2 regions of the Streptomyces sp. DT2A-34 genome follow, and region 2 is predicted to be linked to the other one. Evidence: riboswitches for the same ligand, from Rfam matches in the RefSeq annotation. Region 2 holds a riboswitch; the other holds the start of a gene.
The links. Region 2 has a riboswitch for cobalamin ahead of QQM39_RS05895 (energy-coupling factor ABC transporter permease). Riboswitches for the same ligand answer to the same signal wherever they lie in the genome.
Positions count from the first base shown of each region.

Region 1: linked by a shared signal. The riboswitch ahead of QQM39_RS35495 (cobalamin biosynthesis protein) and the one ahead of QQM39_RS05895 (energy-coupling factor ABC transporter permease) in region 2 are both predicted to bind cobalamin.

Region 1 is NZ_JASTWJ010000001.1:7,957,780-7,962,749, reverse strand. It holds gene QQM39_RS35515 (class II aldolase/adducin family protein) at 54-785, opposite strand; gene QQM39_RS35510 (lysozyme) at 1,003-1,752, shown strand; gene QQM39_RS35505 (inorganic phosphate transporter) at 1,927-3,162, shown strand; gene QQM39_RS35500 (hypothetical protein) at 3,206-3,427, shown strand; cobalamin riboswitch at 3,576-3,719, shown strand; gene QQM39_RS35495 (cobalamin biosynthesis protein) at 3,818-4,762, shown strand; partial or broken gene QQM39_RS35490 (cobyric acid synthase) at 4,759-4,970, shown strand, end outside.
Region 2 is NZ_JASTWJ010000001.1:1,357,044-1,362,013, forward strand. It holds gene QQM39_RS05875 (prolyl oligopeptidase family serine peptidase) at 1-86, opposite strand, end outside; gene QQM39_RS05880 (M20/M25/M40 family metallo-hydrolase) at 92-1,396, opposite strand; gene QQM39_RS05885 (M55 family metallopeptidase) at 1,389-2,222, opposite strand; gene QQM39_RS05890 (hypothetical protein) at 2,387-3,055, opposite strand; cobalamin riboswitch at 3,121-3,307, shown strand; gene QQM39_RS05895 (energy-coupling factor ABC transporter permease) at 3,337-4,044, shown strand; gene QQM39_RS05900 (energy-coupling factor ABC transporter substrate-binding protein) at 4,041-4,415, shown strand; gene cbiQ (cobalt ECF transporter T component CbiQ) at 4,422-4,970, shown strand, end outside.

The sequences.
Region 1 (4,970 bases), 6.6 Mb from region 2:
AACGCCGGACAGGCTGGGAGATGCGGGCCGGCGCCGAAAAGTGGCAGCACCCGTCACCCCCGCTGCCCATACCCCCGAAGTCGCTCCCCCGCCTCCGCCACCTGCCCCTCCGACAGCAGCGTCGGCGTGAGCCCCGGTACCGACGACGCCGTGAGCCACAGGCGGGACATCCACTCGAGTTGGGCTGTGCGGTCGTAGGCCTGGTCCAGGCTCGTGCCGTAGGTGATCGTGCCGTGGTTCTGGAGGAGGCAGGCGGTGCGGTCGGTGAGGGCCTGGAGCATGTTCTCGGCCAACTCCTGGGTGCCGTACGTCGCATACGGGGCAACCCGGACGGGGCCGCCGAGGGCGCCCGCCATGTAGTGGATCAGCGGGAGCTCCGGGACCAGGGTCGAGACGGCCGTCGCGTGGACCGCGTGGGTGTGGACGACGGCGCCGGCGTCCGTGGCGCGGTAGACGGCGAGGTGCATGGGCAGCTCGCTCGTCGGCACCAGCGCGCCCAGCACCTGCCTGCCGTCCAGGTCGACCCCTGTCACGTCCTGCGGCGCCAGCCGGTCGTACGGCACTCCGGACGGCGTGACCAGCACCGTGTCACCGACGCGCACCGAGACATTGCCGGAGGTGCCGACGACCAGCCCCTCGGACACGGTCCGGCGGGCCGTCGCCACGAGGGACTCCCAGGCATCCGCCTCCTCGGGGCGCACACGCCTGCCCCACGGCTCCCCCACTTCCTGTGCACCCTCCCGCGCATCCCGCGCGCCCCGCTGGTCCCGCCGCTCCTCAGCCATACGGCGATCCTGCCAGCCGGGGCCGGCCGGGATCGCGACGCGGTCTCAAGTCGCGACGGAGCCGGGGCACTTTAGGGCGGAAGACGGACGTCCGGAAGTACACATATGCGGATACATCACCCTCTTCCCACGCTTGGCCGGGGATCGATCGGCATTCCATGACCTTCCAGTAATCTCTGGGGGATTTGTCGTGCACGTCGCCATTCCGGGGGGAAATATGGCCCGTGATCGCAAACCGTCCCGCCACCGCTCCCGCCTCATAGCGGCATCCGTGGCAGCGCTCACCCTTGGGGGGACCGCACTCGTCGAGATTCCGGCCGCGGCGGCCGGCAAGCCCAAGGGTCATGACGTCTCGTCCCACCAGAAGAACGTCAACTGGCAGAGCTCGAAGGCGAAGGGCGCCAAGTTCGTCTACGTCAAGGCGACGGAGTCCCACACCTACCGCAACCCGTACTTCAACCAGCAGTACAACGGCTCCCGCAACGCGGGCCTGATACGCGGCGCGTACCACTTCGCGCTGCCGAACAAGTCGTCGGGCCAGGCGCAGGCGGCGCACTTCGTACGCAACGGCGGCGGCTGGAAGTCGGACGGCTGGACTCTGCCGCCCGCGCTCGACATCGAGTACAACCCGTACAGCAAGCACAAGTGCTACGGGCTGAGCAAGGCGAAGATGGTCAGCTGGATCCAGTCCTTCAGCAATGAGGTGAAGCGGCTGACCGGTCGCCGTCCGGTGATCTACACCACCACGCACTGGTGGAACACCTGTACCGGCGCCAGCCGCGCCTTCGCCTCGAATCACGCGCTGTGGATAGCCCGCTACGACTCCGCGACCGCGGGGACACTGCCGGCCGGATGGCAGTTCTGGACCGTCTGGCAGTACGACAACGGCAGCGGCAGCCTGCCGGGTGACCAGAATCTCTTCAACGGGTCCATGACCCAGATGAGGAAGTTCGCCCGGGGCTACTAGCCCTGCGGCGACTGGGCCGCGCGCTGACCGACGGAGGCCGACGGAGCGGGAACTCCCCCATCCGGCAGAGCAACCCCTCCCCCGGACACCGTGCGGCCTGCCTCAGTTCATCTTCCGTTCACTCAGGTTACCTACGTTCGTCCGGACAATGACCTCGAACGATTGCCTGGGTAAATGGAAAACTTCTCGCTGATCCTCGCGATTGTGGTGGTAACCGCACTCGCGTTCGATTTCACGAACGGTTTCCACGACACCGCCAACGCGATGGCCACCACCATCTCAACCGGTGCGCTCAAGCCCAAGGTCGCGGTGGCCATGTCCGCCGTGCTGAACCTTGTCGGCGCCTTCCTCTCCGTGGAGGTCGCCAACACGATCTCCAAAGGTCTCGTCGACGAGACCGGCATCCGTCCCGAGGTCATATTCGCCGCCTTGGTCGGCGCGATCCTCTGGAACCTGCTGACCTGGCTGGTCGGACTGCCCTCCAGCTCCTCGCACGCCCTCATGGGCGGCCTGATCGGCGCCACCATCGCCTCGGCCGGCGTCGGCGCGGTCCACGGCGACGTGCTCGTCACCAAGGTGCTGATCCCGGCGATCGCCGCCCCGCTGGTCGCGGGCGTCGCCGCGCTGCTGGCCACGCGCCTGACGTACTCCCTCGGCAAGAAGGCCGACGGCAACGCCTCCAAGAAGGGCTACCGCGCCGGCCAGATCGCCTCCGCCGGCCTGGTCTCGCTGGCCCACGGCACGAACGACGCGCAGAAGACGATGGGCATCATCACCCTCGCCCTGGTCGCCGGCGGCACCCTCGCCCCCGACTCCGACCCGCCCATGTGGGTCATCCTCTCCGCGGGCCTGGCCATCGCGCTCGGCACCTACCTCGGCGGCTGGCGCATCATCCGCACCATGGGCAAGGGCCTGACCGACCTCCAGCCGCAGCAGGGCTTCGCCGCCCAGACCAGCGCGGCGACGGTCATCCTGGCCTCGTCCCACCTGGGCTTCTCCCTCTCCACCACGCACTCCGTCTCCGGCGCGGTGATGGGCGCGGGCCTCGGCCGCAAGGGCGGCGTGGTCCGCTGGTCGACGGCCACCCGCATGTTCGTCGCCTGGGGCCTCACGCTCCCGGCCGCCGCACTGGTCGGCGCGCTCGCCGAGTACGTGACCGGCTTCGGCGCCTGGGGCACGGCCCTCGTGGCGATCTTCCTGGTCGGCTCCAGCGCCGCCATCTGGAAGCTCTCCCGCCGTGAGGTCGTCGACCACACGAACGTCAACGAGACCGACGAGCCGGCGGGCGTCGTCACCACGGCGATGGCCGCCGTGACCCCGCCCCCCACGGCCGGCGCGGCGACCGAGGACCTGGCGGCCACGATCCCGGCCCCGTCCTCCGAGCCGACGCCTTCGCAGGCCACGGTCTGACACCCAGCCGCTTACTCACCCCAGTTACCCAGGAAGAAGAATCATGAAGATCGACTGGGCGGCCCTCGGCTCCGTCTTCGGCGTCAGCCTCGTGGTCACGGTGGCCCTGGTGGGCCTGTTCACCCTCGGCATCGCGGGCCTGTCCCGCCAGGAGAAGGCCTCGGCCCAGGGCGGCTCGGCCGCCCTGGCGGTCACCGGCGCGTACGCGTGCTTCGCGGCGTGCGCGGCGGCTGTCGGGTACGGCATCTATCTGATCGTGGCCTGACGCACCTCGCCTCTGCATCCGCCCTGCCCGCCACCGTCCGACGACGGTGGCGGGCAGGGCGGTTTCCTGTCCCCTCGAACGGTGGGGAAGCCACCCCGGTGTGGGGTTCTGCACACTCCGCTGTCGCAGGTCAACGGCAAGTTGACGCCCCTTCCAACCCCGTGGTGGACTTCCGGAGCCATGTACGGCGGCAGAAGAGGAAGCCGGTGAAAGTCCGGCGCGGTCCCGCCACTGTCACCGGGGTAGAAAGCCCCGGGAGCCAGGAACTCTCGCCGCCGGTCTCGTCGAACCAGGGCGTGGACACCCTGAGTGAGGACATAACGCGATGCTCGCCTGCCGATCGACACGCAGTATCAGACCCGCGTCTGACCCCACGGTCGGCTGACCCCGATGCGTGCCGATCGCGTCTTCGCGTACGGCGCCGCCGCCGGACTTCTCGGTGACCTGCTGCTCGGCGACCCTCGCCGGGGGCATCCGGTCGCCGCGTTCGGGCGGGCCGCCGGCGCCGTGGAGCGGGTGTTGTGGCGGGACCACCGGGGCTGGGGCGCCCTGCACACCGCCGTGTGCGCCGGTGGCGCCGTAGCGCTCGCAGCCGTCGCCGCCCGCGCCGTACGTACCTCTCCCGCCGCCTCCCTCGCGCTGACCGGCGCCGCCACCTGGGCCGTCGTCGGGGGGACTTCGCTAGCCCGGGAGGCCCAGGTCATCGGGCGTGCCCTGGAGGCCGGCGATGTCGAGGCGGCTCGGGCGCGGCTGCCGCATCTGTGCGGGCGGGATCCGCAGGCGCTGGACGCGGACGGGATCGCCCGGGCCGTGGTCGAGTCCGTCGCCGAGAACACCTCCGACGCGGTCGTGGGGGCGCTGGTGTGGGGGGCCTTGGGAGGAGTGCCGGGGCTTGTCGGGTTTCGGGCCGTGAACACGCTCGACGCCATGGTCGGGCACAAGTCGCCCAAGTACCGGCGGTACGGGTGGGCTTCGGCCCGGCTCGACGACGTCGCCGGGTGGCCCGGGGCGCGGCTGACCGCCGTGCTCGCGGCTGTGGCGGGGGGCGATCCGCGGGGAGCCGTGCAGGCCTGGCGCGCCGATGCCGCCAAGCATCCGAGTCCCAACGCCGGGCCGGTCGAGGCGTCGTTCGCCGGCGCCCTCGGGGTGCGGCTGGGCGGGACCCTGTCGTACCGGGGACGGGTCGAGCACCGGCCCGTGCTCAACGGTGCCGCCGGGCGCGCCGTCGTCACGCGCGACATCGAGCGTGCCGTACGGCTCTCCCGGCGCGTCGGTTGGCTCGCGCTCGGCGTCAGTGTCGCCGCGCGCCACATCGTGAAGGGGCGTATGTCATGACGGGCGGTGGGCTTCTCGTCGCCGGCACCACCTCCGACGCCGGCAAGAGCGTCGTCACCGCCGGGATCTGCCGGTGGCTGGTGCGGCAGGGGGTCAAGGTCGCGCCGTTCAAGGCGCAGAACATGTCCCTCAACTCGTTCGTGACGCGGGAAGGGGCCGAGATCGGGCGGGCGCAGGCCATGCAGGCGCAGGCCTGTCGCGTCGAGCC
Region 2 (4,970 bases):
GGATGCCCGTCGTGTGTGGCGGCGAGGGCCGCGTCGATGGGCGAGGGCCAGGAACCATACGCCAGCGTCCGCACTGTCTGTCTCAACTCCCCTAAGCCGTCCGCAGAAACCGGTCGAGGACACGGACGCCGAAATGCAGCGCCTCCACCGGCACCCGCTCGTCGACGCCGTGGAACATGGCCCCGTAGTCGTAGCCGTCCGGCAGCTTCAGCGGGGAGAAGCCGTAGCCGGTGATGCCGAGCCGGGAGAACTGCTTGGCGTCCGTGCCGCCGGGCATGCAGTACGGCACGACGTGCCCCTCGGGCGCGAACTCCTCGACGGCGGCGCGCATCCTGGCGTACGTCGGCGAGTCCACCGGCGACTGGAGCGCCACCTCGCGATGGTGGAACTCCCACTCCACGTGGGGCCCGGTGAGTTCGTCGAGGGTGGCGTCGAACTCGTCCTCCATGCCGGGCAGACAGCGGCCGTCGACGTAGGCCACGGCCTCGCCCGGGATGACGTTGACCTTGTAACCGGCTTCCAGCATCGTCGGGTTGGCGCTGTTGCGGACGGTCGCCTCGACGAGCCCGGCCGCCGGGCCGAGCTTCTCCAGCAGGCCGTCCACGTCGTCCAGGTCGGCCTCCAGGCCGTACAGCGCGGCGAGTTCGGTGAGGGCGGCACGGACCGTCGGGGTCAGCCGCAGCGGCCACTCGTGGGCGCCGATCCGGGTGACGGCGGCGGCGAGGCGGGTGACCGCGTTCTCCCGGTTGGGCCTGGAGCCGTGCGCGGCCCGCCCGCGTGCCGTGAGCTTGACCCAGCCGGTGCCGCGCTCCCCGGCCGCGATGGGATAGATCTGCCGCCCGCCACCGTCGTGGAAGGTGAAGGCACCGGCCTCGCTGATGCCCTCGGTGCAGCCCTCGAAGAGCCCCGCATGCCGGTCGGCGAGAAATCCGGAGCCGTCCTCGGCGCTCGCCTCCTCGTCGGCGGTGAACGCGATCACGACATCCCGCCGGGGCCGCACGCCTTCCCGCGCCCAGCCCCGGACGACCGCGAGGACCATCGCGTCCATGTTCTTCATGTCGACCGCGCCCCGGCCCCAGACGACCCCGTCGCGGATCTCCCCGGAGAAGGGGTGCACGCTCCACTCGGCGGCCTGCGCGGGCACCACGTCCAGGTGGCCGTGGACGAGCAGCGCGTCCGCCGAGGGGTCGGTGCCCTCGACGCGGGCGACGACGTTCGTACGGCCGCTCGTGCGCTCCAGCAGGGTGGGCTCCAGGCCCGCCTCGGCCAGCCGCGCGGCGGCGTACTCGGCGGCGGGCCGCTCCTGGCAGTCGCCGCCGCCCCGGTTGGTCGTGTCGATGCGGATGAGGTCGGAGGTGAACGTCACGACCTCGTCCAGTGCCTGCCCGTCAGCCATACTGCTCCTCCACCGCGGCCGAGACGATCGTGGTCACTGCCTTGAAGGTACGGATCGACTCGTACATCCGCTCGCTGGTGTACGCCACCTTCCGCTCCCCGATCCGTTCGACACCGGGGACGACGGTGGCGGCCATGGCGAGATGCTCGGCGTCGAACTCGACGGCGACGGTGAAGGGGCCGCCGCTCACCGGCTCCTGACGGACCGCCAGCGCGGCCGCCTCCTTGGCGGCGGCCCGGATGTCCGCGGCGGTCCTGGCCGGCGTACGGCACACGGCCGCGTACCGTGAGACGTGGTCCTTGACGGCGACCTTCAACGCCCCGGGCGCGTATCCGAGCGCGTCCTCGCAGGCCACGTCGTCGCCGGTGACGAGCACGACGGGCACGCCGTACTCGGCGACGACGTGCGCGTTCAGCAGCCCCTCGCTCGCCCGTACGTCGTTCAGCCACACCCCGGTGATGGAGTTGGCGAGGTAGGTGTGTGCGAGGACGCCCTCCATACCGGCGCCCGCGTGGTAGCCGACGAAGGCGATGCCGTCGACGTCGCCGTGCTGCACGCCCTCGACCATGGACAGCGCCTTGTGCCGGCCGGTGAGCATCTCCGCCCGCTCGTCGAGCCGCTCCAGCAGGAGGTTGCGCATGGTCCAGTGCGCCTCGTTGATGACGACCTCGTAGGCACCGCCGTCGAAGAAGCCCAGCACCGCGGCATTGACGTCCGAGGTGAACATCCCCCGGCACCGCTCCCACTGCGGCGTCCCGGGCAGCACGTCGGCCGGCCAGGTCACGCCGGTGGCGCCCTCCATGTCGGCGCTGATGAGGATCTTCATACCAGGCCCTGTCCTCTCCGGGTCAGAGAGCCGGCCGCCACGGCTCGGTGACATCAATGATCGACATCGGTTTCGTCGGCGAGGGCAGCGTGAGTGTAGACCGACATCGTCGTGTCGACGTGGCTTTGCCCCAGGATGGCCTGAGTCCGGCGCTCGGCGCCGCGTCAGAGCTCCGTTTCCAGCGAGTAGCTCAGCTCGCCGACACCGACGGGCGTCCAGGCGGCCCGCGGTTCGTCCTTGGTCCGGGCGACGTAGCGGCTGCGACGGGTGCCGGATGTGCGGGCCACGCGTACGACGCTGCAGGTCTGGTCCTCGATGAGGGCCAGCCGCACGTCCACGTCGCCGGATCGCCAGGCGTTCTCGTACGCGACCAGCAGGTGGGTGAGCGTCTTGGGCTGCATGACGTCGAAGGCCGGCGCCCACGGCGGCTCGCCCCAGTAGATCTCACCGACGACGCCGTCGGGCCAGGTGATGAAGAGGAACGTGGCCCGGATGTCGTTGTGGGCGGTGGCGACGTCGGTGGCGTAGAACTGCTCGATCTCCGCCGAGGTGCAGGCGGTCCTGAGCCGCAGCGTCCCGTCCGGGTTCGTCAGGAGGACCGCGTCGTTCTGGTCCCAGGCCGTCGTCGCCGTGTGCGGCGACACCACGTCCTGCGCGTCCTGGACGGAGGACCCCACGAGAACGCTCTCGTCCGCTGCCCCGCTCCCCGACGAACCGCCGGACCCCGAGGCGTCGCCGCCCTCGCGGCCGACCGCCCACGTCGCGCCCAGCGCGCCGATGAGCCCCACATTCGCCCTGCGTGTCAGGTCGCCCCGGGCGAGGAGAATCCTCATGTCCCATCAGGCGAACGCCACTTTCGCGCCCCCGAGGCGCGCTTGTCAGCCACCCTGTACGGGCACTACTGTCACCACGCCTTGGTGAACGGGAAATCCGGTGTGATGCCGGTGCGGCCCTCGCCACTGTGAATCGGGAAGTCCGGCTCCGGCCCTCACGGGCAGCCACTGGGTCCTTCGGGACCCGGGAAGGCGGAGCACGGGCGGTGGTACCCGTCAGCCAGGAGACCGGCCAAGGCGCGTCAACCATCCACGAGGTGCTGGAGAGGGTCTGCTGAGCCATGCACATAGCCGAGGGTTTCCTACCTCCGGCGCACGCGGTCGCCTGGGGCGTCGCGTCCGCGCCATTCGTCGTCCACGGAGTCAAGTCACTCACCCGTGAGGTCAGGGAGCACCCCGAGAGCACACTGCTCCTCGGCGCGTCCGGAGCCTTCACGTTCGTCCTGTCCGCGCTGAAGCTGCCCTCGGTGACCGGCAGCTGCTCGCATCCCACCGGCACCGGCCTCGGCGCCATCCTGTTCCGGCCGCCGATCATGGCGGTCCTGGGCACCATCACTCTGCTCTTCCAGGCGCTGCTGCTCGCGCACGGCGGCCTGACCACGCTCGGCGCCAACGTCTTCTCGATGGCGATCGTCGGGCCCTGGGCCGGATACGCCCTCTACAAACTGCTGCGGCGGTACGGCGTACCGCTGATGGTGGCGGTGTTCTTCGGGGCGTTCGTCGCCGACCTGTCCACCTACTGCGTCACCAGCGTCCAGCTCGCGCTCGCCTTCCCCGACCCGAGCAGCGGATTCCTGGGCGCGCTCGGCAAGTTCGGCTCCATCTTCGCCGTCACCCAGATCCCCCTCGCGGTGAGCGAGGGCCTGCTCACGGTGCTCGTGATGCGGCTGCTGGTGCAGTCCAGCAAGGGGGAACTGACCCGGCTGGGCGTGCTCCTCACCAAGAAGCAGTCCGGGACCGAGACCGAGACCGAGGCGGTGGGCCGATGAGCAGGAACACGAAGATCAACCTGTTGCTGCTGCTCGTCGTGGCCGCCCTCGCCGTGCTGCCGCTGGCCCTCGGCCTCGGCGACCACAAGGAGCAGCCGTTCACGGGCGCCGACGGCGAGGCGGAGTCCGCGATCAGCGAGATCGAGCCGGACTACAAGCCGTGGTTCTCGCCGCTGTACGAGCCGCCGTCCGGTGAGATCGAGTCGGGCCTGTTCTCCCTCCAGGCGGCCCTCGGCTCCGGTGTCCTCGCCTACTACTTCGGCCTGCGGCGGGGGCGGCGGCAGGGTGAGCAGCGGGCGCTGGAACGGGAGCCGGAGACCGAGAGCGTGCCCAGCGGCACCTCGGGGAAGTCCCCCGCAGAACAGGACTGAGCCCGCGTGCTGCCGATCGACGCGGCGGCGCACAGCAGTCGCTGGCGCCGCCGTCACCCCGTGGACAAGGCCGTGCTCGGGCTCGGTCTCACCGTGCTCGCGATCTCACTGCCGCCCTGGCCGGGCGCGGCCCTGGTGCTCCTGACGTCTCTCGTGGTGCTGCTGGGGCCGGCGGGCGTGCCTGGCCGCCGACTGTGGCGTGCCTACCGTGTGCCGTTGGGCTTCTGCGTGACCGGCGCGGTCACGTTGCTCGTCCAGGTCAGCGGGCCGGAGGGCTTCGTGTCCCTCGCCGACGACGGTCCGCTGCGCGCCGGTGAGCTGCTGCTGCGGACCTCGGCCGCCTCGCTCGGGGTACTGCTGTTCGCCTTCACCACCCCGATGTCCGACCTGCTGCCCCGCCTGGTGAAGGCCGGGGTGCCCGCGCCCGTCGTCGACGTCGCCCTGGTGACGTATCGCATGAGCTTCCTGCTGCTGGACTCGATGCGCCGGATCCGGGAGGCCCAGGCGGCCCGGCTCGGGCATGCCGGCCGGGCCGCGGAGTGGCGTTCCCTGGCC